One region of the Sphaerimonospora cavernae genome, then DNA from elsewhere that is predicted to be linked to it. Evidence: predicted binding sites of a transcription regulator. Region 1 holds the regulator's gene; each other region holds the start of a gene.

What was found. Region 1 encodes HrcA, which represses chaperone genes, less so after heat shock. Its sites were predicted from a motif close to TTGGCACTCTCNNNNNGAGAGTGCCAA; they were not measured.
Region 2: the regulator HrcA is predicted to act here: its motif matches at 5,463-5,489, upstream of groL (chaperonin GroEL).
Region 3: the regulator HrcA is predicted to act here: its motif matches at 3,009-3,035, upstream of ACFHYQ_RS10440 (FmdB family zinc ribbon protein).

What each region holds. Positions count from the first base shown of each region.
Region 1 covers NZ_JBHMQT010000003.1:539,478-547,467, reverse strand. The annotation lists gene ACFHYQ_RS03085 (glycoside hydrolase family 18 protein) at 1-250, opposite strand, end outside; gene hemW (radical SAM family heme chaperone HemW) at 375-1,604, shown strand; gene ACFHYQ_RS03075 (DUF3097 domain-containing protein) at 1,595-2,416, opposite strand; gene hrcA (heat-inducible transcriptional repressor HrcA) at 2,681-3,694, shown strand; gene dnaJ (molecular chaperone DnaJ) at 3,701-4,834, shown strand; gene ACFHYQ_RS03060 (16S rRNA (uracil(1498)-N(3))-methyltransferase) at 4,849-5,631, shown strand; gene ACFHYQ_RS03055 (hypothetical protein) at 5,658-6,368, opposite strand; gene ACFHYQ_RS03050 (SigE family RNA polymerase sigma factor) at 6,365-6,844, opposite strand; gene ACFHYQ_RS03045 (HIT domain-containing protein) at 7,089-7,433, shown strand; gene ACFHYQ_RS03040 (PhoH family protein) at 7,689-7,990, shown strand, end outside.
Region 2 covers NZ_JBHMQT010000055.1:127,783-135,772, reverse strand. The annotation lists gene ACFHYQ_RS24665 (S26 family signal peptidase) at 1-112, shown strand, start outside; gene ACFHYQ_RS24660 (MauE/DoxX family redox-associated membrane protein) at 109-618, shown strand; gene ACFHYQ_RS24655 (alpha,alpha-trehalose-phosphate synthase (UDP-forming)) at 825-2,255, opposite strand; gene ACFHYQ_RS24650 (RNA polymerase sigma factor) at 2,294-2,845, shown strand; SAM riboswitch class I at 3,016-3,157, shown strand; gene thrC (threonine synthase) at 3,172-4,446, shown strand; gene ACFHYQ_RS24640 (MoaD/ThiS family protein) at 4,491-4,766, shown strand; gene ACFHYQ_RS24635 (cold-shock protein) at 5,024-5,224, shown strand; gene groL (chaperonin GroEL) at 5,597-7,219, shown strand; gene ACFHYQ_RS24625 (DUF397 domain-containing protein) at 7,395-7,595, opposite strand; gene ACFHYQ_RS24620 (Scr1 family TA system antitoxin-like transcriptional regulator) at 7,586-7,882, opposite strand; gene ACFHYQ_RS24615 (hypothetical protein) at 7,881-7,990, shown strand, end outside.
Region 3 covers NZ_JBHMQT010000017.1:1,945-9,934, reverse strand. The annotation lists gene galU (UTP--glucose-1-phosphate uridylyltransferase GalU) at 1-666, opposite strand, end outside; gene ACFHYQ_RS10450 (5-formyltetrahydrofolate cyclo-ligase) at 700-1,266, shown strand; gene ACFHYQ_RS10445 (potassium/proton antiporter) at 1,306-2,907, shown strand; gene ACFHYQ_RS10440 (FmdB family zinc ribbon protein) at 3,144-3,542, shown strand; gene ACFHYQ_RS10435 (S-methyl-5'-thioadenosine phosphorylase) at 3,622-4,428, shown strand; gene ACFHYQ_RS10430 (SAF domain-containing protein) at 4,530-5,228, shown strand; gene ACFHYQ_RS10425 (D-alanyl-D-alanine carboxypeptidase family protein) at 5,305-6,456, opposite strand; gene ACFHYQ_RS10420 (hypothetical protein) at 6,549-7,667, opposite strand; tRNA gene ACFHYQ_RS10415 (tRNA-Arg) at 7,826-7,898, shown strand.

The DNA of each region.
Region 1 (7,990 bases):
TGCCCTCCTCGCCCACGTTTCCGAAGGCGTAGTTGACATGGGTCAGCTTGGCCGCCGCGCCGCTGGTCTCCATGTCCTTGACGTGGTAGTCGCGCCCGTAGATGCCCCACTGGACGAAGTAGGCCACCCGCTTGTACCGGTCCTGGCCGGGGCGTCCCTGCGCGTCGGCCTGTGCCGCCGACGGTACGGCGGTGGCCGCGAGGCCGGTGGCGACCGCGAGGACGAGGGTGTTCTTGAGAAGTCGTCGCACGATTCTCCTCAGATGCTTGGGGGGGAAGAACTTATAAGAAACTTTCTTATAAATTGAGCAGGATCGTAGACCGCGGCCATCGGGGCGTCAATGGCATCGGTCATTGGGCGGCAGACTGGTAGGCGTGCCTTCCGTGCTTCCCGACGGCGACCCCGTCCCCGCCTCCGGTGCGCTGCCGCCCGGCGCGCTGGCCGGGCTGGGCTCCCGCCCGTTCGGCTTCTACGTGCACGTGCCGTTCTGCCTGACCCGCTGCGGCTACTGCGACTTCAACACCTACACGGCCGAGGAACTGGGCCCGGGCGCGTCGCGACGGGACTACGCGGACACGGTGGTCGCGGAGATACGGCTGGCCCGCCGGGTGCTGGGGGACGCCGCGCCACCCGTCGAGACCGTGTTCTTCGGCGGCGGCACGCCGACGCTGCTGCCGGCGGCCGATCTGGTACGGATCCTCCGTGCGATCGGCGAGGAGTTCGGCCTGGCCCCCGGCGCCGAGGTGACCACCGAGGCCAACCCCGAGTCCGTCGACCCGGCACAGCTGGAGACGTTGCGGAGCGGCGGCTTCACCCGGATGAGCTTCGGCATGCAGAGCGCCGCCGAGCACGTGCTGCGGGTGCTCGACCGCCGGCACACCCCCGGGCGGGCGGCCCAGGCCGTACGCGAGGCGCGCGAGGCCGGCTTCGAACACGTCAACCTCGACCTGATCTACGGCACGCCGGGGGAGAGCGACGACGACTGGCGGGCCTCCATGGACGCCGCCCTGGCCGCCCGCCCCGACCATGTCTCGGCGTACTCGCTCATCGTCGAGGACGGCACCCGGCTGGCCGCCCGCATCCGCCGCGGTGAGCTGCCGATGCCCGACGACGACGTGGCGGCCGACCGCTACCTCATCGCCGAGGAGAAGCTGTCGGCGGCCGGCCTGAACTGGTATGAGATCTCCAACTGGGCCGTGACGGACGAGGCGCGCTGCCGTCACAACCTGCTCTACTGGACCGGTGGCGACTGGTGGGGGGCCGGGCCGGGCGCGCACAGCCACGTCGGTGGGACCCGGTGGTGGAACGTCAAGCATCCGGCCGCCTACGCCGCCCGCCTCGCGTCGGGGTCCTCGCCGGCCCACGCCCGTGAGGTGCTCACCCCCGGCGATCAGGCCGTCGAGCGGCTGATGCTGGAGTTGCGCCTGTCGTGCGGCTTCCCACTGTCCGGCATCGTCCCCGGAGCGCGTACGGCGTGCGCCCGCGCGCTGGCCGATGGTCTGCTGGAGGTGGAGCCTTTCAAGCGCGGCCGGGCCGTGCTAACGCTGCGCGGCCGCCTCCTCGCCGACGCCCTGATCCGTGACCTCGCCCTCGCCTACGGCTGAGTGTCCGCGGTGGGGTGGGTGACGAAGTCGATCAGCTCTTCGACGCGGCCGAGGAGTTCGGGCTCCAGGTCGGTGTACGCGCCCACGCGTCCGAGGATGTGGCGCCACGCTTCCTGGGGGTCCATCCGCCAGCCCAGGGCCGTGATCACGCCCTCCTTCCAGGGGACGCCCCTTGGCACGTCCGGCCAGGCAGGGATGCCGAGCACGGCCGGCTTGACCGCCTGCCAGACGTCCACGTACGGATGGCCGACGACCAGCACATGGTCTCCCGACACCCGGGCGGCGATGCGGCTCTCCTTCGAACCGGGCACGAGGTGGTCGACGAGCACGCCCAGCCGCCGCTCCGGCCCGGGGGCGAACTCCGCGACGATGGCGGGCAGGTCGTCGACTCCCTCCAGGAACTCGACGGCCACGCCTTCAACCCGCAGGTCGTGTCCCCAGATCTTCTCCACCAGGGAGGCGTCGTGCACCCCCTCGACGTAGATCCGGCTCTCCCTGGCGACGCGGGCCCGCAGCCCTTCGACCGCGATGGACCCGGAGGCGCTCCGGCGGGGTCCCTTCGATGCGGCGGCCGGCCGTACCAGAGTGACGGGCCTGCCGTCGAGGAGGAACCCCGCGGGCGACAGCGGGAAGACCCGTCGCCGGCCGCACCGGTCCTCCAGGGTGACGGCCTCCTTGTCGCAGGCCACGACCGCGCCGCAGAACCGGCCCTCCGCGTCCTCGACCACGAGGTCGAGCTCGGCGGGGATCTCGGGGATCTGCCCGCGTCGGGGCCGCCGCCAGTCGCCGGAAAGCACGTCCCGCCCATACATGCCGGGAACGCTAGCAAACGCGGGAACACTCGCGTGCGAGGTGGCGAATCGCACCGCCCGGTGGGGGCGCTCCCTCGGGTAGTGGATTGTCGGAATGTGAGAAAAATATCCCTCGCGACACACTTGGGGCTGCTTGTCCACTGTGTCGCCAGCGTTATCGCACCACCGGTCGCGGGGGCCGTACACTTGGCACTCGGGAACACAGAGTGCCAGAGGCGGCGTTTCTCAGGCACAAGGGTTCCGCAGGCACAGGGAGGTGACACATTGCTCGACGACCGCAAGCTGGCGGTGCTGCGTGCCATCGTCGAGGACTACGTGTCCACCAATGAGCCGGTGGGCTCCAAGGCCCTCACGGACCGGCACAACCTCGGGGTCTCCCCGGCGACGATCCGTAACGACATGGCGGCGCTGGAGGAGCAGGGATACATCCGTCAGCCGCACACGAGCGCGGGAAGAGTGCCGACCGACAAGGGCTACCGGCTGTTCGTCGACCGACTCTCGTCGATCAAACCGCTGTCCGGGGCGGAGCGCAGGGCGATCGAGACGTTCCTCGCCGGAGCGGTGGACCTCGATGAGATCGTCATGCGCACGGTGCGCCTGCTCGCGCAGCTCACCCGGCAGGTGGCCGTGGTCCAGTACCCCTCGCTTACGAGGTCGTCGATCAGGCACGTGGAGATCGTGCCTCTGGCCGAGCGGCGGGTCATGCTCGTGCTGATCACGAACACCGGCCGCGTCGAGCAGCGGGTGATCGATCTCCCCGAGGAGGTCGCCGACGACCGGATCGGGAACCTGCGCGCGGTGCTCAACAGCTGCCTGGACGGCTGTGGCCTGTCCATGGTGCCGGAGACCGTCGCCGACCTCCCAGAGCGGCTGCCGCCCGAGGACCGGCAGGTGGCCGTCACGATCCTCTCCGTGCTCCTCGAAACGCTCGTGGAGAGGCACGAAGAGAAGATCGTGTTCGCCGGCGCCGCGAACCTCGCCGCCGCCGACTTCAGCGTGGGACTGCGCGACGTGCTGGAGGCGCTGGAGGAGCAGGTGGTCCTCATGCGGCTCCTCGGTGAGACCGCCGGAATTTCTGAACTCACCGTCCGGATCGGTTCGGAGAACCCCTACAGCGGGCTGCGGGGCACCTCTATCGTGGCCGCGGGGTACGGTTCGGGCGACAAGGAACTGGCCCGGCTCGGAGTGCTGGGCCCGACGCGAATGGACTATCCGGTGACGATGGGTGCGGTGCGCGCCGTTGCGCGCTACGTCGGCCAGATCCTGGCGGGGTCATAAGTGGCAGTGGCAAAGGACTATTACGAGATCCTCGGAGTCCGCCGCGACGCCGGCTCGGACGAGATCAAGAAGGCGTATCGGCGGCTCGCCCGCGAGCTGCATCCGGACGTCAATCCCGATCCCGAGACCCAGGAACGGTTCAAGGAGATCACTCAGGCGTACGAGGTGCTGTCCGACGCGAACAAGCGCCGCATGTACGACCTCGGCGCCGACCCGTTCGGTGGGGGCGCCGGCGCCGGTGCGGGCGGCTTCGGTGCGGGTTTCCCGTTCAGCGACATCATGGACGCGTTCTTCGGCTCGGCCGGCGCCTCCCGCGGGCCGCGCTCGCGGGCTCGGCGGGGACGAAACGCCACGATCCGGGTCGAGCTCGACCTGGCGGAGACGGCGTTCGGCACCACCCGGGAGATCGTGGTCGACACGGCGGTGCTGTGCGACGTCTGCCAGGGCTCGGGCGCCGCGTCTGGCACCCACCCCGACACCTGTGACATGTGCCACGGCCGCGGCGAGGTCTCCCAGGTGACCCGTTCGTTCCTCGGTCAGGTCATGACCTCCCGTCCGTGCCCGCAGTGCGGGGGCTACGGCAGCGTGATCCGCCACCCGTGCATGGAGTGCTCCGGCGAGGGCCGGGTGCGCACCCGCAGGACGCTCAAGGTGAGGATCCCGGCCGGCGTCGAGGACGGCACCCACATCCAGCTCGCAGGCGAGGGCGAGGTCGGCCCCGGCGGCGGGCCCCCCGGCGACCTCTTCCTGGAGATCGCCGAGCGTCCGCACCAGATCTTCGAGCGCCGGGGCGACGACCTGCACTGCACCGTGCACATTCCGATGACGGCCGCCGCCCTCGGCACCTCGCTCAGCATCGACACGCTGGACGGCGCGCATGAGATCGACGTACGGCCCGGCACCCAGGCGGGCCAGGTCATCCCCCTGTACGGCAAGGGCGTGCAGCGGCTGAACGAGACCGGCAGGGGCGACCTGCTGATCCACGTCAACGTCGAGACCCCGCTGAAGCTGGACGCGCAGCAGGAGGAACTGCTGCGGGAGTTGGCCAAGCTGCGGGGCGAGGAGCGGCCGCCGGGCAAGTTCTCCCCCGGCCAGCAGGGCTTCTTCTCCCGGCTACGCGACGCCTTCAACGGCCGCTGACGCGACGCGAGCGCATGAGCGTTCCCGTGTTCCTGACGGAGGCGGCCGGCCGTGCGACCGGTGACGCGACCGGCGGCGACCGCATCGTCCTCGACGGCCCAGAGGGACGGCACGCGGCCGCCGTCCGCAGGATGCGCCCCGGCGAGCGGATCGACCTGACCGACGGCGCGGGCCGGGTCGCCGAGTGCGTGGTGCTGGACGTGGGCAGGGACCGGCTGACCACCGAGGTGCTGCGCCGGTTCGAGGTCGAGCCGCCCCGGCCCCGTCTGGTCGTGATCCAGGGCCTGCCCAAGGGCGACCGGGGTGAGCTCGCGGTCGAGATGATGACCGAGGCGGGCGTGGACGTGATCGTGCCCTGGGCCGCCGCCCGCTGCGTGACCCAGTGGAAGGGCGATCGCGCGGCCAAGGCTCTCGGCCGCTGGCGCGGCACGGCCCGCGAGGCCGCCAAGCAGTCCCGCCGGTTCCACCTGCCCGTGGTGACCGACCAGGCCACCACTGCCCGGGTCGCCGAACTGATCGCCTCGTCCGCGCTGGCGGTCGTGCTGCACGAGGAGGCCGCCGAACCCCTCAGTGGTCTCGCCATGCCCGCCGACCTCGGCGACGGCCACGATCCGCGGGACGATCCGCGGGACATCGTCGTCGTGGTCGGCCCCGAGGGCGGCATCGCCGACGAGGAGATCGCCGCGTTCCGCGCGGCTGGAGCCGTACCCGCCCTGCTCGGGCCCACGGTGCTGCGCACATCGACGGCCGGGATCGCCGCGGCCGCCGTGCTGCTGACCCGCTGCGGCCGCTGGTAGGCGGCCTCGCCCAGCCGTACGACCGGCTAGGGAGTCGGAGTGTCGCTGGGAGAGGGGGTGGGAGCGGGGACCGGGGTGGGAGCCGGGCTGTGCGGCCGCGGGGTCGGCCGCTGCGGCGGTGGCGACGGGCTGGGCGACGCCCCGGGCGCGGTCGTGACCGTCGGCACCGGCACGGGCGGTTGCGCCGTCGGCTCCGGCGGGCAGGATGACGCGACCAAGGGCGCGACCCCGTGATCCGGTTCGACCACCGCCGGCCCGTCCGGGTCGGGAGCCGGCGTGGTGGAGGGGCACGGATCCGGCTTGGACGGCGAGGGCCTGGCGCTCGGGCCGGTCCGGTGCGGAGTCGGCGTGGGCGTCGGGGTAGGACTCGGCGGCTGGGCGCGCGTGCCGCCGATCGAGGGGACGACGATGACGGCGGGGGGCGGCGAGGCCGGCGGGCGCGTGATGGACGAGGTGTCACGTTCCCCGTCGTCCCCGCTCGTCGTCTGGGAGAGGCCGGTGATCTCGACCACCTGGGTGCGGAGGTCGGGAACGAGCATCACGGCCGCGCTCGCCACCAGGGCGGCGCCGGCGAGGGACGCGCCGATCCGCCACCAGAACAGGTTGCGCAGGCCGCGCCGTGCGATCCGGCCGCGAATGATCTCGAGTCCTTCGGGAGACGGTACGACCGAGTCCGCCTCCGCGCGCAGGGCACGGCGGAGCAGTTCGCCGTGCTCGTCGTCGGGCGGGAAGGTCATGAGAACTGCTCCAGTGCCATCCGTAGTGAGGCCATGCCACGGGCCGTGTGACTTTTCACCGCGCCCTTGCTGATGCCCATCGCGTGTGCGATCTCAGCCTCCGACAGGTCACCGTAGTAGCGCAGCACCAGCGCCTCGCGCTGCCGGGCCGGCAGTTTGCGAAGCGCCTCGATGACCGCCGAACGTTCCAGTTCGCCGATCGCGCCGTTCTCCGCACTGGGTGCGTCGGGAAGGCCCTTCGGGGCGTACTTCTCGACGACCGCGCGATGACGCAGCACCGAACGAGAGCGGTTGACGACCGACTGGCGCAGGTAGGCGAGTGCCTTGTCGGTGTCTCTCAGCCGGCGCCACGCCCCGTGAATGGCGACGAACGCGTCCTGGACGACCTCTTCGGCGCTGGCCACATCGCGCACCAGCAGCACCGCGAGGCGTACCAGCGACCGATAGTGGGCGCTGTAGAGCGCCGTAACGGCCATGTCTGCGTCCCAGCCGACGGGCGCCGCTCTCAGCGACCTGTCGACCACGAGGGTCTCGGTGGTCACGTCGATATGACGCTCGTCGTTCCCGGGGGGTTTACGTTCTTCCGACTCTTTAGGGGGCATGGCCCAGCGATGTCCTCGGCCGACGCTAGGGATTTTCTCTTGTACAGTCTCGCACACCTCAGATTATCCGGCCGGATCATCAGCGTCATCACGGATCGACAACGGCTAATGTTGCCTTGTGACCGACTGCCTGTTCTGCAAGATCGTGGCCAAGCAGGTGCCCGCTGACATCGTCATGGAGGTCGGCCGCGCACTGGCGTTCCGTGACATCAACCCGCAGGCGCCCACCCACGTCCTCGTCGTGCCGAAGTCCCATTACGAGAACGCGGCCGCACTGGCCGCGGCCGACGACGGCCTCGCCGATGACCTGCTCAAGGCATGTCATGCGGTGGCGGTACAGGAGGGTGTGGCGGACGCGGGGTACCGGGTGGTGTTCAACACCGGGCACGGCGCCGGTCAGACGGTCTTCCACGTCCACGCGCACGTGCTGGGCGGCCGCGACCTCACCTGGCCGCCTGGCTGAGCCGCCGGCGCCACGGCTGGGGGCGCTAGCATGAAAAGGAACTAAGGAGTGTCCTGAGGATCTTTGCCGTAGCGACCGCGGTAGGCAAGAAGATCTACGGGACACGACCAGGGAGGCGAGCAGGCCGTAGGGCCGCCCATGACCGAGTCACAGCAAACCCGGACGTCATCGCAAACGCAGACGTCACAAGAGACCCAGGCGTCACAGCAGGTCAACAAGACCCAGGCCAAGGTGGTCATTCCCGAGGGGCAGTCGATGGTCAGCCTCCTCGGTTCGCGTGACGAGCTGCTACGGGTCATCGAGAAGTCCTTCAAAGCGGACATTCACGTGCGTGGCAACGAGATCACGATCACGGGCAATCCCGAGGAGAGCGGTGTCGTCGTCCGCCTGTTCGAGGAGCTTGTCGAACTGGTCGGCTCGGGCGCCGAACTGACCGCCGACGCCGTGGAACGCAGCATCGCCATGGTGCGGATGGCGACCGATCGCCCCGCCGAGGTGCTGTCCCTGGACATCCTCTCCGCGCGCGGCCGGACGATCCGCCCCAAGACCGTCAACCA
Region 2 (7,990 bases), on a different contig from region 1:
CTTGGGTGACAATGCCGCGGCGAGCCTGGATTCCCGAAGCATGGGTTATGTTCCCGCTGAGCGAGTCGCGGGCGTGGTGGTTGGTCGGTTTCCGAAGGATGGCCGTTCTTGATCTATCTGGTGTTGGTCTCGCGGATGCTGCTGACGGCCGTTTTTGTGCTCTCGGCGCTCGGAAAGGTGCGAAACCTCGACGCCTTCGCCGAGGCGTTGGCCCAACTGAAAGAGGTGCCGAAGCGGCTGACCGGAAAAGTGGCGCTTCTCGTGGTCGCCGCTGAGATCACGGTTGCGCTCCTGCTCGTCGTCACTTCCCAGGCGGGCCTGATATCGGCCGCGGTCCTGCTTCTGGCCTTCACCACCGTCATCATGCGAGCGATCTCTCGTCGGCGCCGGGTCTCCTGTAACTGTTTCGGAAAGCAGGGCGCGAGCATCGGCGAACGTCATCTGGTGCGGAACGCTCTGCTGGTTCTCATCGCGCTGCTGGGAGCGGTCGGTGAGATGTTCTCATCGGGCTCATTCGATTTACCAGGAATCGCGATGGCCGGGACGGTGACGGCCGCGCTCACGATCCTCATCTACTTCTGGGATGAACTCGTGGACCTGGTGGTCCCTCTCCGCTGACGTGGAGCCGATGAGGTGGAGCCTCCCGCTTCCCGGCATCCGGCCGGACGGTACCCGCGTTCGTCGCCGTCACGTCCCGCCGCGGTCCCGTTCGACGCGGGCCAGGAACGGCAATTGAATTGAGCTTGGTTGAGAGACTGGGACCGGCGTGGGCGCCGGTGTCGGCACCCAGAGCCGGCCACGGTGTAGCCGCGATCCGCGAATCTTCAGCAGTGATCCAGAGCGGCGAGCTGATCGTCGAACCAGCGCCTCGGGGGGAACGCGGTCGCCGCCTCCCGTAGCCGGGCGCAGCGCCCGGCCCGATCCTCCTCGGGCAGCAGCAGCGCCTCGTGCAGTGCGGCCGCCGTACCGGAGACGTCGTAGGGGTTGACCAGCAGCGCGTCGGCGCCGAGCTCCGCCGCGGCGCCCGCCTCGCGGGAGAGCACGAGCGCGCACCGCCTGGACAGGATCGGTCCCTCCTTGGCGACCAGGTTCATGCCGTCCCTGATGGGGTTGACCAGCAGGACGTCGGCCAGCCGGTAGGCGGCCAATGATCGCGGATAGTCGTCGTGGACGTTGAGGATCAGCGGATCCCAGTCCTCGGTGGCGAACTCGTCGTCGATCTCCTTGGCGCACCGCTGCACGGCCGCCGTGTACTCGCGGTATTCAGGCAGGTCGTGCCGGGACGGGTAGGCGAAGGCCAGATGCACGACCTTGCCGTGCCACTCCGGATGCCCGGCCAGGAACTCCCGGTAGGCGGTGAGGCCGCGCACGATGTTCTTGGACAGCTCTGTCCGGTCGATGCGGACGATCAGCTTGCGGTCGCCGACCACGTCCTTGATCGCGGCGATGTGCGACTCGACGTCGGGCTCGGCGGCACGTGCCCGCAGCGCCTCGCCGTTCACGCCGAGCGGATGCACGCCGATGCGGACGGTCCGGCCGCCGAAGCTGACCGTACGGCTCTCGCGATCGACCCTGGCGCCGAGGAAGACGGCGCAGCAGTCCATGAACGCCTCGGCCCAGCGGGCGGTGAGGAAGCCGGCGTGGTCGGAGCCGAGGATCCCCGACAGCACCTCGACGGCGACGTCGTCGGGTAGCAGCGAGAAGTACTCCGGCGGCGCCCACGGCGTGTGGGAGAAGTGGGCGATCCGCAGGTCGGGCCGCTCGACGCGGAGCATCGCCGGGGCCAGCGTCAGGTGGTAGTCCTGCACCATCACGCGGGATCCGGGCCCGGCCTCCTCGGCGAGCGCGAGCGCGAAAGCGCCGTTGTACTCCCGGTAGGACTCCCACTCGCGGCGGAAGCGTATGCCGAACTGCGGCGTGAACGGCGTGTTGTAGAGCAGGTGGTTGACGAACCACAGGGTCGAGTTGGCCACGGCGTTGTAGGCCCGATGGAAGACCGCCGGCGGGATGTCGAGCATCCGGACCGGCCCGGCGTCGAACGCGCGGTCGAGTCGCCCGCCGGGCGCGAGTCGTACGGCACCGCGGTCGCCGTCGGACAGCGCGGCGCAGACCCACAGCAGGTCACCGTCCCTGGCCACCTCCGACAGCCCGGAGACCAGACCGCCACCGCCCCGGCGCATGGTGAGCGTGCCGTCGTCCGACATGGAGAACGACACCGGCCCCCGGTTGGAAGCGATCAGAACCTGGCTGCTCATGAATCAATAGGATGTCAAAAGGAGGGGCGGAAACGGCAATGGCAATGGACGAGACAACTGAGGATCTGGCCAGGGCGGCCGCCGGAGGCGATCATCGATCACTCGGCGAACTGCTCCGCCGGATCGAGCCCGACGTGCTGCGGCACTGCGAGCGACTTCTACCCTATCGTCAGGACGCCGAGGAGGCGTGCCAGGACACGCTGCTCGCCGTGGCGCGCAACATCGGCAGGTTCGAGGGCCGGGCCAAGTTCAGCACCTGGCTGCACATCGTGACCGTCAACTGCACGCGGACCACCTACCGCTCGCTGAAGCGGCGCGCGGCCGAGCAGGCGGAGGAACTACCCGAGCAGCGCCCCGATCCTCGGCGGGTCAGCGTCATCGCCGGATCGCGGCTCGATCTGCTCGACGCCATGGAGTCGCTGGAGGCGGACAAGCCCGATCTCGCTCAGGCGCTGGTGCTGCGCGACATCTGCCAACTCGATTACCTGGAGATCGCCGAGCAGCTCGGCATCCCGCTCGGCACCGCCAAATCGCGGATCCACCAGGCCCGCAAGTACGTGCAGTCGGCACTCGGCGACGCCTACGGGTGACCTGCTTGATACCGGGCTCGCGTACGGATGGTGGGACGATTTGTCTCGTCTATTGAGAAGCGGGACCGGATTCCGGGAACGCCGGGGTACAGTGCTTACGGACGTTCCCCCATGCCATTCGACGACTCGGGACACGACCTGGGACAACTGAACGTCCACACAACTGAACATGCTCATCCAGAGGGGTGGAGGGACCGGCCCTGCGAAGCCCCGGCAACCCTCCCGTGACCGAACTCGTGACCACGAGGCCCGGCCGGGACAGGGTGCCAATTCCGGGCTCGCGGTCAAGGTGGTCGCGAGCGAAGATGAGGGAAGGGCCTCGCTTCATGGCGCACACCAATGCCCCCGGTTCCAGCACCACGACCAGTTCTGAGTTCGGCCCCGCCACGGGTCTGTCCTGTCGCGAATGCGGCACCGTCTACGATTTGGGGCCGATCTTCGCCTGTGCCGAGTGTTTCGGGCCGCTCGAGGTGACGTACGACTTCGGCGATGTCCGCCGCGAGGACATCGAGTCGGGACCGACGAACATCTGGCGCTACCGGGCGCTTCTGCCGGTTCCCGCGGACGTGGCGGCCAAGCCCAATCTCCAACCCGGGTGGACCAAGCTGGTCAAGGCGGACAGGCTCGCGGCCGAGCTGGGGCTACGCTCGCTGCACATCAAGGATGACTCGGGCAACCCCACCCACTCCTTCAAGGATCGGGTCGTGGCGATCGCCCTCGAGGCGGCCAGAACCTTCGGTTTCCACACGCTCTCCTGCTCCTCCACCGGCAACCTGGCGGGCGCCGTCGGCGCCGCCGCCGCCCGTGCCGGCCTCGACTCCTGCGTGTTCATCCCCGCCGACCTCGAGGCGGCCAAGGTCACGATGGCCTCGGCGTACGGCGGCCGCCTCGTCGGCATCCAGGGCACCTATGACGAGGTCAACCGCTTCTGCTCCGAGCTGATCGGCGACGAGCTCGGCGAGAAGTGGGGCTTCGTCAACGTCAACCTCCGGCCTTACTACGCGGAGGGGTCCAAGACGCTCGCGTACGAGATCGCGGAGCAGCTCGGCTGGCGGTTGCCCGACCAGATCGTCATCCCGGTGGCCTCCGGTTCGCAGCTCACCAAGGTGGACAAGGGCTTCCGTGAGCTGATCAGGCTCGGCCTGGTGGAGGACCGTCCGTACCGGATCTTCGGCGCCCAGGCGGAGGGTTGCTCACCGGTCTCAAGGGCGTACAAGGCGGGGCACGACGTGGTGCAGCCGGTCAGGCCGGACACGATCGCCAAGTCGCTGGCGATCGGCAACCCGGCGGACGGGCCGTACGTGCTGGACATCGCGCGGCGCACGGGCGGTGCGGTGGAGGACGTCGACGACCACGAGGTGGTCGAGGCCATCCGTCTGCTGGCGCGGACCGAGGGCGTTTTCGCCGAGACCGCCGGCGGTGTGACGGTCGGCGTGCTGCGCAAGCTGGCGCGCGAAGGCAGGCTCGACCCGGACGCCGAGACCGTCGTACTCAACACGGGCGACGGGTTGAAGACGCTCGATGCGATCGCCGAGCAGGCCCGTCCGGCGGCCGTCATCCGGCCGTCTCTCGACGCGTTCCGTACGGCTTTCGCCAACTGACCGCGTTTCCCTGAGCCCACTTCCAATCACGAAAGCGAGTGAAAATGAGCGTTTCTGTACGGATTCCGACGATTCTGCGCACATACACGAATGGGGTCGCGGAGGTGTCCGGAGAAGGTGCGACGCTTCGCGAGGTCCTGCAGAAGCTGGATGCGGACTACCCGGGCATCGGAGGTCGAATCTTGGACGAAACGGGCAAAATACGGCGTTTTGTCAATGTCTATGTCGGGGAAGAGGATGTCCGATTTGCCGAGGGGTTGGACACCTCCACGCCGGACGGCGCGCAGATCTCGGTGATCCCGGCAGTCGCGGGCGGCTGAGCCTCTCCGCACCTAGAGGGCGCCTGACCTGGGCATTTGTCATCGCCCAAGTCGGGCGCTACCTGTCAAATGGTGCAATTATCAACTATCGCCCACTAAAGTGAATATTCCCTGATCCTGCGTTGAGCGAACACCTCGTAGTAGTTTGCGGATTTACTCTGTTGTCCGATGCCTTGACACGGGTATCGTCGAGGACGATCGACGAAAACCGGGGGCTTCTTGGGTGTGGTCCCCCGCCCAGCAAGAGGAGTCGGAAAGTGGCGCAGGGCACCGTCAAATGGTTTAACGCGGACAAGGGCTACGGCTTCATCGCGGTAGACGGTGGTAAGGACGTGTTCGTTCATTACTCGGCGATCCTGATGGACGGCTACAAGTCGCTTGAGCAGGGGCAGCGGGTGGAGTTCGACATCACGCAGGGACAGAAGGGTCCGCAGGCGGAGGCCGTCCGGGCCGTCTGATCTTGGGTGTGTTCGGCACGTCATGTCCTGCCCCGCGTGGGACGGCGTTGCCGAACACGCCCTTGTCGCTCGACCATCGCGAGGCCCGGTTCGCTCCTGGCGAAGCCGGGCCTTCGTCGTTTCTCGATGCTGTGTCAGGGGCGTGTCAGCGGAGTCTTCGCTGGTCAGCGCGTTGGACACGCCCTGGGTCAGGATGGCCTGCGCTTGCACTCGCAGGGGTAGAGTGCTAAATACATGGTTGGCACTCTGAGGTCGAGAGTGACAACAACAGGATCGAGACGATGGGGTCCCCGAAGGGAGAGCGGGCCCATGCCGTCGCGGGCGTCGGCTCGGTCCAGTGGAAGCCACCCTGCTACTGGGAGGTCTAGCCTGATGGCAGCCAAGATGATCGCGTTTGACGAGGACGCCCGGCGCGGTCTCGAGCGCGGTATGAACCAGCTCGCCGACGCCGTGAAGGTGACCCTCGGCCCCAAGGGCCGCAACGTCGTGCTGGAGAAGAAGTGGGGAGCCCCCACGATCACCAACGATGGTGTCTCGATCGCCAAGGAGATCGAGCTCGAGGACCCGTGGGAGAAGATCGGCGCCGAGCTGGTCAAGGAAGTCGCCAAGAAGACCGACGACGTCGCCGGTGACGGCACGACCACCGCCACCGTACTCGCCCAGGCGCTGGTACGTGAGGGGCTGCGCAACGTAGCCGCGGGCGCCAACCCGATGGCCCTGAAGAAGGGCATCGAGGCCGCCGTCGAGCGCGTCAGTGAGGAGCTGTCCAAGCTCGCCAAGGACGTGGAGACCAAGGAGCAGATCGCCTCCACCGCCTCCATCTCCGCCGCCGACCCCGAGATCGGCTCGCTCATCGCCGAGGCGATGGACAAGGTCGGCAAGGAAGGCGTCATCACCGTCGAGGAGAGCAACACCTTCGGCCTGGAGCTGGAGCTCACCGAGGGCATGCGCTTCGACAAGGGCTACGTCTCCGGCTACTTCGTCACGGACCCTGAGCGCATGGAGGCGGTCTTCGAGGACGCCTACATCCTCATCGTCAACTCCAAGATCTCTGCGAACAAGGACCTGCTCCCGCTGCTCGACAAGGTCGTCCAGTCGGGCAAGCCGCTGGTCATCATCGCCGAGGACGTCGAGGGCGAGGCCCTGGCGACCCTGGTCGTCAACAAGATCCGCGGCCTGTTCAAGTCCGTCGCGGTCAAGGCTCCGGGCTTCGGTGACCGCCGCAAGGCCATGCTGGGCGACATCGCCATCCTCGCCGGTGGTCAGGTCATCTCCGAGGAGGTCGGTCTCAAGCTCGAGAACGCGACCCTCGACCTGCTCGGCCGGGCCCGCAAGGTCGTCATCACCAAGGACGAGACCACCATCGTCGACGGTGCCGGCGACCCCGAGCAGATCTCCGGCCGGGTGAACGAGATCCGCGCCGAGATCGAGCGGACCGACTCCGACTACGACCGTGAGAAGCTCCAGGAGCGTCTCGCCAAGCTGGCCGGCGGCGTCGCCGTCATCAAGGCTGGCGCGGCCACCGAGGTCGAGCTGAAGGAGCGCAAGCACCGCATCGAGGACGCCGTCCGCAACGCGAAGGCCGCCGTCGAGGAGGGCATCGTCCCCGGTGGTGGCGTGGCCCTGCTGCAGGCGGGCGCCAAGGCCTTCGACAAGCTGGAGCTCGGCGGCGACGAGGCGACCGGTGCGGCGATCGTCCGCAAGGCGCTTGAGGAGCCGCTGAAGCAGATCGCCGTCAACGCCGGCCTCGAGGGCGGCGTCGTGGTGGAGAAGGTCCGCAACCTTCCCGCCGGCGAGGGCCTCAACGCGGCCAGCGGCGAGTACGTGAACATGTTCGAGTCGGGCATCCTCGACCCGGCCAAGGTGACGCGCTCCGCGCTGCAGAACGCGGCGTCCATCGCGGCGCTGTTCCTCACCACCGAGGCCGTCATCGCCGAGAAGCCCGAGAAGGAGAAGGCCCCCGCCATGCCCGGCGGCGGCGAGATGGACTTCTAAGTCCGCTCTCTCCTGACGAGCCACGAGAAGGGGCGGTTCCCGGTCTTCCGGGAGCCGCCCCTTCTCTCGTTCTCCGCCCCGGGTCCGCTGGGCGGCTTGGCCTCGGCTTGGCCACTAAAAGTCAGCGCCCGATCGATGAGGGGATCGGGCGCTGTTGCTCGCTTCGTGGCGGGCGTTACTGGTCGAACTGCCCGTCTTTGATGCCGTTGATGAAGGCTCGCCACTCTCCGGGCGTGAAGAGGAGCTTGGGGCCGTCAGGGTTCTTGCTGTCGCGGACCGCGACCACCCCCGGCAGGTTCGCGGCCACCTCGACACACTGACCGCCGTTCGAGCCGGAGCGCGAGGACTTCCGCCACTGTGCGCCGGTCAGATCCATTGCGCCATCACTTCCTTGATCATATTGAGCGATACGTGTTCAGGATAGGCCCACGAGCGGATGGATTCGTACCTGTTCCAGATAGAGGACACCAGCTCAGGGGTAGCGGAGACAAGCCCCTCGGCGGCCGAATCCGCGTGGATGGCGGAGGGTTCACCGCCGGATAGCTCGGCGATCATAAACGCACCGATCAGTCCCGTGACGCATCCGGGATCGACTATCTGAACGGTCACGTTGGAGCGTTCGGCGACCTCCAAGAGGTACCCGAGCTGTTCGTGCATCAGCATGGTTGAAGCCGCCCGGGATCTGTGCTGGCGCCAGTTCGACCTCTTCGCCACCAGCGGCCCATACGACCAGGCGACCGCGAAGCTCGCCCTCCAACCCCTGGTCAACCT
Region 3 (7,990 bases), on a different contig from region 1:
CTCGAGCACCTCGAACACGGTGGGGTCGATCACGTACCGTCCGATGATCGCCCAGTTGGAGGGGGCCTCGTCGGCCGGGGGCTTCTCCACGAGGTCCGTGACGCGGACCACGTCGTCCTGGTCGGTCGGCACGATCGCGGCCGCGCCGTACTGGGAGATCTGCTCGCGCGGGACCTCCATCAGCGCGATGACGCTGCCGCCGTATGTGGCGCGGACTTCGATCATGCGCTTGAGCAGCGGGTCGCGCGCATCGATGAGGTCGTCGCCGAGCAGGCAGGCGAACGGCTCGTGGCCGACATGCTGCTTGGCGCACAGCACGGCGTGGCCGAGCCCCTTCGGCTCACCCTGCCTCACGTAGTGCATGATGGCGAGGTCGACCGTCTCCTGAACCTGCGAGAGCCGCTCCTCGTCGCCCTTGGCGCGAAGCGCGTCCTCAAGCTCGTACGCTACGTCGAAATGATCCTCGATCGACCGCTTGTTGCGGCCGGTCACCATCAGGACGTCGAGCAGGCCGGCGGACACCGCCTCCTCCACGACGTACTGGATGGCCGGTTTGTCGACGATTGGCAGCATCTCCTTGGGGGTCGCCTTGGTCGCGGGCAGGAAGCGGGTGCCGAGACCCGCGGCGGGCACCACGGCTTTGGTCACGGGGTCGAAGTCAGCCATGTCTGAACACTAACGGAGCAGGCTTTGGACAAGATGAACCTGCGTCGGCTGATCCTGGACGGCAGAGCCCGGCTGGATCCGGCGACACTGCGGGAGTCGTCGGCGGCGACGCGCGAGATCCTGCTCGATCAGCCGTGGGTGCGGATGGCCGGGCTGGTGGCGTGCTACTGGTCGATCGGGACCGAGCCGTCGACCCACGGGCTGGTCCTCGCCCTGTGGAAGCACGGCGCGACCGTGATCCTTCCGGTGCAACTGCCGGACGGCGACCTCGACTGGGCCGTTTACGACGGGCCGGACTCCCTCACCCCCGGGCCGTCTGGGATCATGGAGCCGGTGGACACGCGGCGCGGGGTCGACGCCATCCGTACCGCGGCCCTGATCCTCGTGCCCGCCCTCGCCGTGGACCGCACGACAGGCGTACGGCTCGGCCGGGGCCGGGGGTGCTACGACCGGGCACTGGCGCGTGTCGGGCCGAACGTGCCGACGGTGGCGCTGCTGCACGAGGGCGAACTCCTCGACGGCGTACCGGCGGAGCCGCACGACCAGCGCGTGCGTTTCGCGGCTCTGCCCAGTGGAATCGCTCAGCCGGCAACGCGATGACCCCCCGGGGCGCGTCGCGGCGATGGATACGGGAGGCGGGTGGAGCGTCTGAACGTCTGGCTTCTCCTCTCCGCCGTCGTCGTCATCGCGGCCATCGCGTCCGTCCGGATCGTGCACCGCACCGGGCTGCCCAGTCTGCTCATCTACCTCGGGCTCGGTCTGGTCATCGGTGAGGCCGGGATCGGCGGCATCCAGTTCGAGGACTCCCAGCTCGCTCAGCAACTCGGCCTCGTCGCGCTCGCCGTCATCCTCGCCGAAGGCGGTCTGACCACCAGCTGGAAGAACGTCCGCGACGCCGTACCCACCGCCCTGATCCTCGCCACGGCCGGCATCGCGGTCAGCATCGGCGTGCTCGCGGTGGCCGTACACGCCCTGCTGGGCATGGACTGGCGCAGTGCCCTGCTGCTCGGCGCGGTGCTGGCCTCGACCGACGCCGCCGCCGTGTTCTCCGTGCTCCGACGGCTCCCGCTGCCTCCCCGGCTCGCGGGCATCCTGGAGGCCGAGTCCGGATTCAACGACGCGCCCGCCGTGATCATCGTGATGATGCTGAGCGTGGTCGCCGAGCCGCTGCCCTCGCCGGGGAACATCGTGCTGAACACCGCGATCGAGCTGGGGATAGGCACGGCCGTCGGGGTCGCGGTCGGGCCGGCCGGGATCTACGCGCTGCGCCGGGTCGCGCTTCCCGCGTCGGGGCTCTATCCCATCGCGGTGCTGGCGCTGGCCTTCATCGCCTACAGCGGGGCCGCGCTGCTGCACGGGAGCGGGTTCCTCGCCGTCTACGTCGCCACGCTGATGCTGGGCAATGCGCGGCTCCCACACGTCGCCGACACCCGCGGGTTCGCCGAGGGCGCGGCCTGGCTCGCCCAGATCGGCCTGTTCGTCATGCTCGGCATGCTGGCCAGCCCGTCGGAGCTGCCCGGGGCGATCGTCCCGGCCCTCGTCACCGGGATGGCCCTGGTCCTGCTCGCCCGCCCGGTCTCGGTCATGGTCTCGGCCCTGCTCATACGACTGATGCGGGGCGTTCGGCTCGACCCGGAGGTACGGCTCGGGCGGGGCGAACGGTCGGCACAGGGAGTGTGGCTGAAAGACGGCGGCGTGCGGTTTCCCCGGATGGAGGCGATCCCGTGGCGGGAGCAGGTGTTCCTGTCGTGGGCCGGGCTGCGCGGAGCCGTACCCATCGTGCTCGCCACCATCCCCTGGAACGCCGGGGTGCCGGGGGCCAAGAGCCTCTTCAACGACGTCTTCATCATCGTCGTCGTGTTCACCCTCGCGCAGGGGCCGACACTGCCGTACCTCGCGCGGCTCCTGCGTCTGGAGGCGGACGGCGAGGCGCGTGAACTCGACGTGGACTCCGCCCCGCTGGAGGAGCTGAACGCCGATCTTCTCCAGGTGCGCATCCCGGCCGGCTCGATGCTGCACGGCGTGGAGATCTTCGAGCTGCGACTCCCGGCGGACACGATGGTGACGCTGGTCGTCCGGGGCGGCCGGTCGTTCGTGCCGGCGGCGTCCACCCGGCTCAGGGCGGAGGATCAGCTCCTCATCGTCACCACGGCCGCCCAGCGGACGACCGTCGAGCGCCGGCTGCGGGCCGTGAGCCGGCGCGGCAAGCTGGCCGGCTGGTACGGCGAACGCGGCACCTGAGCAGTGCGGCGCGGATCCAAGAACAGGGCGAGTGGGGACATGCTGCTCGAACGGCAATAAACCGGCCCGGAGTGGCGTTTGGCCTCGTGGGTTGCTTACCATTAGCAATCGTCCTAGTCGAGTGCTAGGAAGTTTTCGGTGAACACTGTAGGTCGCGGCGCGTCCGCGCCTGGCGTGGCAGAACAGGATTCGCCGAGCACGACCTTGGTTTCCAGTGCTAGTTCCGGGAGGAACGCGTGCCCACCTACCAGTACGCCTGCACGGCCTGCGACGAGCAGTTGGAGATCGTCCAGAAGTTCTCCGACGACCCGCTCACGGAGTGCCCGTCCTGCCAGGGGCGGCTGCGCAAGGTCTTCTCTGCCGTGGGCATCGTTTTCAAGGGCTCCGGTTTCTACCGCACCGACAGCCGTTCCTCGGGTTCGTCGTCGTCGGTGCCGGCCGCGTCGAACGGCGGCTCCAACGGGTCGGGTGGCGACGGGTCGGGCAGTGAGACGGCGAAGTCGTCGGGCGACTCGGGCAAGAAGGAGACCGCGACCGCGTCCACTTCCTCGTCGTCCTCCGGTTCTTCAGGTTCTTCGGGCTCGTCGAGTTCGTCGAGTTCGTCGGGCTCCTCCGGTTCGACCGCCGCGGCCTGAGCCCCGGGTAAACCGAGAGTTATCCACAGGGGGCTGTTGGGGTGCCGCCCGGGCGTGGCGATTCGTTAGGGTCGGCGACATGGTCAATGGCGTAGAGATCGGCATCATCGGCGGCTCGGGGCTTTACTCCCTCCTGGACGACGCCGAGGAGATCGACCTGGCGACGCCGTACGGCCCGCCAAGCGACAAGATCGCGTTGGGCCGCATCGGCGATCGGTCGATGGCGTTCATCCCCCGGCACGGCCGCGGCCACGTCCATCCGCCGCACCGCATCCCCTATCGGGCGAACCTGTGGGCACTGCGCTCCCTCGGCGTCCGCCAGGTGCTGGCGCCCAACGCCGTGGGGTCGCTGCGCCCCGAGCTCGGGCCGGGCGCGCTGGTGATCCCCGACCAGCTCGTGGACCGGACCAGCGGAAGGCCGCAGACCTACTACGACACCGGCTGTGCCGTACATGTGTCGTTCGCCGACCCCTACTGCCCGGCCGGCCGGGCCACGGCCGTGGCCACGGCACGCGAGGCGGGCTGGAACACCGTCGACGGCGGCACTCTGGTCGTGATCGAGGGTCCCCGCTTCTCCACCCGCGCCGAGTCGAGGTGGTTCTCGGCCGCGGGCTGGTCGATCATCGGCATGACCGGGCATCCCGAAGCGGTGCTCGCCCGGGAGCTGGCGCTCTGCTACACCTCGATGTCGCTTGTCACGGATCACGACGCGGGCGTCGAGGCCGGCGAGGGAGTCACCCACGAGGAGGTCCTCGCCTTCTTCGCCGCCAACGTCGAGCGGATGCGCGCGCTGGTCGGCTCGGTCGCCGAGGCCCTCCCGATCGAACGTGACTGCGCCTGCGGCACGGTGCTCGACGGCGTCGAGCTCCCCTTCGAGCTTCCGTAACCGGCCGCGTCATGAGTGCCCTGAGCCGTCTCTTCACGCGCCGTCAAGCGGTTACTCGGCGCAGCCATCCGATCACCCGTCGCCTGGCCGCTCATCGCCGCTTGATCTCGGCGGTCCTCGCGGGACTGGCGGTGGCATGCGCGCTGACATCCGTAGGGCCCCCGGGCGGCGTGGAGGTCCTCGCCGCCGCCCATGACCTGGGTGGGGGCCGGCTGTCCGCCTCCGACGTCATGGTCGTACGGCTCCCGCCCCGGGCGGTGCCGGACGGCGCCTTCCGTCCGGGCTCCACCCTGACGGGACGGGTCGTGGCCGGGCCGATGCGCCGGGGCGAACCGTTGACCGACGCCCGGGTCCTGGGGCGGGGCATGCTCGCGACGCAGGGACCCGGGATGGTGGCGACGCCGGTCCGGATCGCCGATCCGGACGCCGGCCGGCTGCTCTCACCCGGTGACGTCGTCGACGTCCTGGCCGCGTTCGAGACGGACCCCTTCGCGGGGGCGCCCTACGCGGGGGCCTCGTTCGAGGATCCTCCCGGGGCCGTGGATTCGCCGGCCCCGCCGGCATCACCGGGCGACCCGGGCTTCCAGAGGCCGCCGTCGTCGGAGGGAAGGCCGCCGTTTGATGGGAGGGCGCGACAGGCCGTCACGGTCGCGCGTGAGGTGCGGGTGATGACCCCTCCGTCGGCGGGGGAAGGAGACGACGGCGTCCTCCTCGTGCTGGCGACCACCCCGGGCCAGGCCGCCCAACTCGCGCAGGCACAGGCACACGGGCGGCTCTCCGTCGCGATCCATCCCCGCTGACGCCTCGATGCGGATCGGCGGCGCCCAGAGCGGACCATCAGAGGGCGCGCTCTGAGGGGGTACTCAGAGGGGGCGCTCAGAGGAGGGAGCCGACCTCCGGGTCGTACTCCCAGTGCCAGGGCTCGAACGGGCTGCGATAAGCCCAGTCGGGGTGGATCCAGCCGAACCGTTTGCCGTTCGCCTCCAGCCAGTTGAACTGCACCGAGCGGAAGGACTGGACGCCACCGCACAGGTCGACGGCGAGCCCGAGACCGTGATTGCTCTTGCCGGGGGTGGCCGCCAGACCGGGGCGCCGCCAGTAGACGGACTGCTGCTCGGCCAGGCTCCGGTAACTGTCGGAGATGCAGATCGGCGTGCCGAACCGCCTCTGGTAGGCCAGGTTGAGGTCGGCGAACGCGATGGCGGCGTCGGCGCGCAGTTCCTCGCCTCGCTGTGGCAGGGGGCACAGGATGTTCTGCGGGAGCAGGCCGTTCGGGTACTGCTCGGCGACCCCCACTCTCGTCGGGTCGCACCCGCCTCTGTTCGCCTTGCCGATCTTGACGCCCAGCTTGGTCAGCGCCTTGGTCAGGGACTTGACAAGTGCCGAGGAGCGCTGCCGAAGCATCTTGATCTGCGCGTCGAGCTGGGCCTCCTGCAGAAGGTTCGCCGACCGCAGTTCCTGCGCCTCGGCGGCCAGCCGTTCCTGCTGCCGTTGCAGCCGCGCCGCGTCGCCGAGCACCGTGTTGCGCTCGTTGGCGAGGTAGTCCAGGTCGCTCATCGCCCGCAGCGCCGCCGTGTCGTCACCGCTCGCCGTGAACGGGCTGATGCCGGTCATGGCGGGATCCTGATAGATGCCCTGGACGAGATCGGACAGCGGCCTGCGCAGTTTGTTGAGCTCCTGCGTGGCCGCCTGAAGCTGGGTCAGCTTCGCCGCGAGTTGCTTCTGCGTCGATTCGAACCGCTTCTGCCGAGACTTGAGGACCTTCGTGGCGTCCTCGATCCCCTTGTAGGCCTGCTGCGCCTGGCGTCGCAACTCCGTCAACGTGGTCGGGTCCTTGCCCTTGAGGCCCTCGACGGTGGCGGCGCTCCACGCGGTGGCGTCCTTGGCGACCGTAGCGCGGGTGGTCGAGCGGGTGGTTGAGCGGGTGGCGGCGGCCGCCTCGGCCGTGGTGCCGTACGGGACCCCAGCGGAGAGCGAAGTCATCGCCGTGACGACCGCGATCAGGCGTACTGACCGGGGAGTGGGCACGATCGACTCCTCCGTTTGCGAACTCGTGACCTGGGTCAGGGACGCACGTTACTACAGAGGAACCAGGGAACGGGCGACGCTTACCACATGCGTTATCCGCCGATCTCATCCCTTTCAGGCGCTTTGTCGTGTCGCTCGGTACCTCGGCGGAGGCCTGACTGGGCCGTGTCGCCGGGCAGAGACGCGGCATCCAAGGTCAGCGAGTGTTCGCGGCAGAACTCCCACAGCCAGGTGTCCCGCCACTCCAGCGAGCACGTGAGCGGAGTCTCGACCTCCGCCGGCTCGCTCCGCTCCTTCGGCGCGGTCGTCCTCGGCTGTCGCTTGACGACGGCGGGAGGAGCCTGACGGACGGGTTCGGGCCGCGGGATCAGGATCAGCCCTTCATAGACGCGTATCGGCCCGAAAGGCTCGGGAACCCGGGTCGGCTCCAGAACCGCATCCCGCCCGGCCGGTACGGACGTCGTCCGCTGCCCCTCGTCCACCTGCGCCTCGCCCACCTGCCCCTCGGCGCCCGGCGCCACCGGCACACCGCCGGTTTCGCCGACCTGGACTGCCTGGACTGCCTGGCCGGCCTGATCGTCATCGGCAGGAACGCTGTTCGCGACGGTCCCGTTCGGATCGCTTCCGGCCGTGTCAGGGCCTGGCCGACCTGGCTGACCTGGATCGGCGTTCTGGCGATCCGTTTTCCGGTGACCCGCCTTCCGGTGATCGATGCTCCCGGGAGCCGTGCCGTACGGCGCGGAGCTCGCAGAGGGGGTGGGGGCGGGAGCGCTGCTCTGCGGGGCGGGGCCGAGGGGCGTGCGTCCCGCGCCGTCTCCTACCGTCTCCGCCCCGGGCGCGGCCCCGGAACGCCCCCGTCCCCGTCCCCGCGCGGCCGGCGGGGTGATCGTGGGCGGGAAGACGGTCACGTCACCCGCCGAACCAGGCATGCCGACATCGGTCTGGGACGCGATGACCGGGACCTCGGCCGGGGAGCGCGTCACACCGGACGTTTCCGGCGGCAACGCGTTCTCTGATGTACCGGCTCCCGATGCCCGGCTCGCCTGCGCGGCCATCTTCCCTTCGCCGGCGACGCTGCCCCGTGCCGCCTCCCGGTAGCCTGCGAACTCCGCCATGAGCATGGCCACGGCCAGGATCGCGGGCGCGAGCATCGCGGTGATGAGCACCAGCGGGCGAAGCCTGCGGACATGCCTAAGTCGCGTTACGGTCACGAACAGTGACGGTAATCAGCGCACACAAGCCGGAACACATCCACTTGCCAGCCCTTTACCGCACGTCAGCCAAGCGATGACCGGCATACCTCGGGCGACACTCCCGTCGAGAGGCGCGAGCTGGCCCAACCTTTCGCTAGGCTTACATAGCACGACACGCCTCCGTAGCTCAGGGGATAGAGCACCGCTCTCCTAAAGCGGGTGCCGCAGGTTCGAATCCTGCCGGGGGCACCTAGTTGACCTTGTGATTCACCGCCCGACCTGGGAGTTCTCCCCCGGTACGGCTTCCGCCCGTGTGCAGCCGTAGGCCGCCAAGAGCAGCC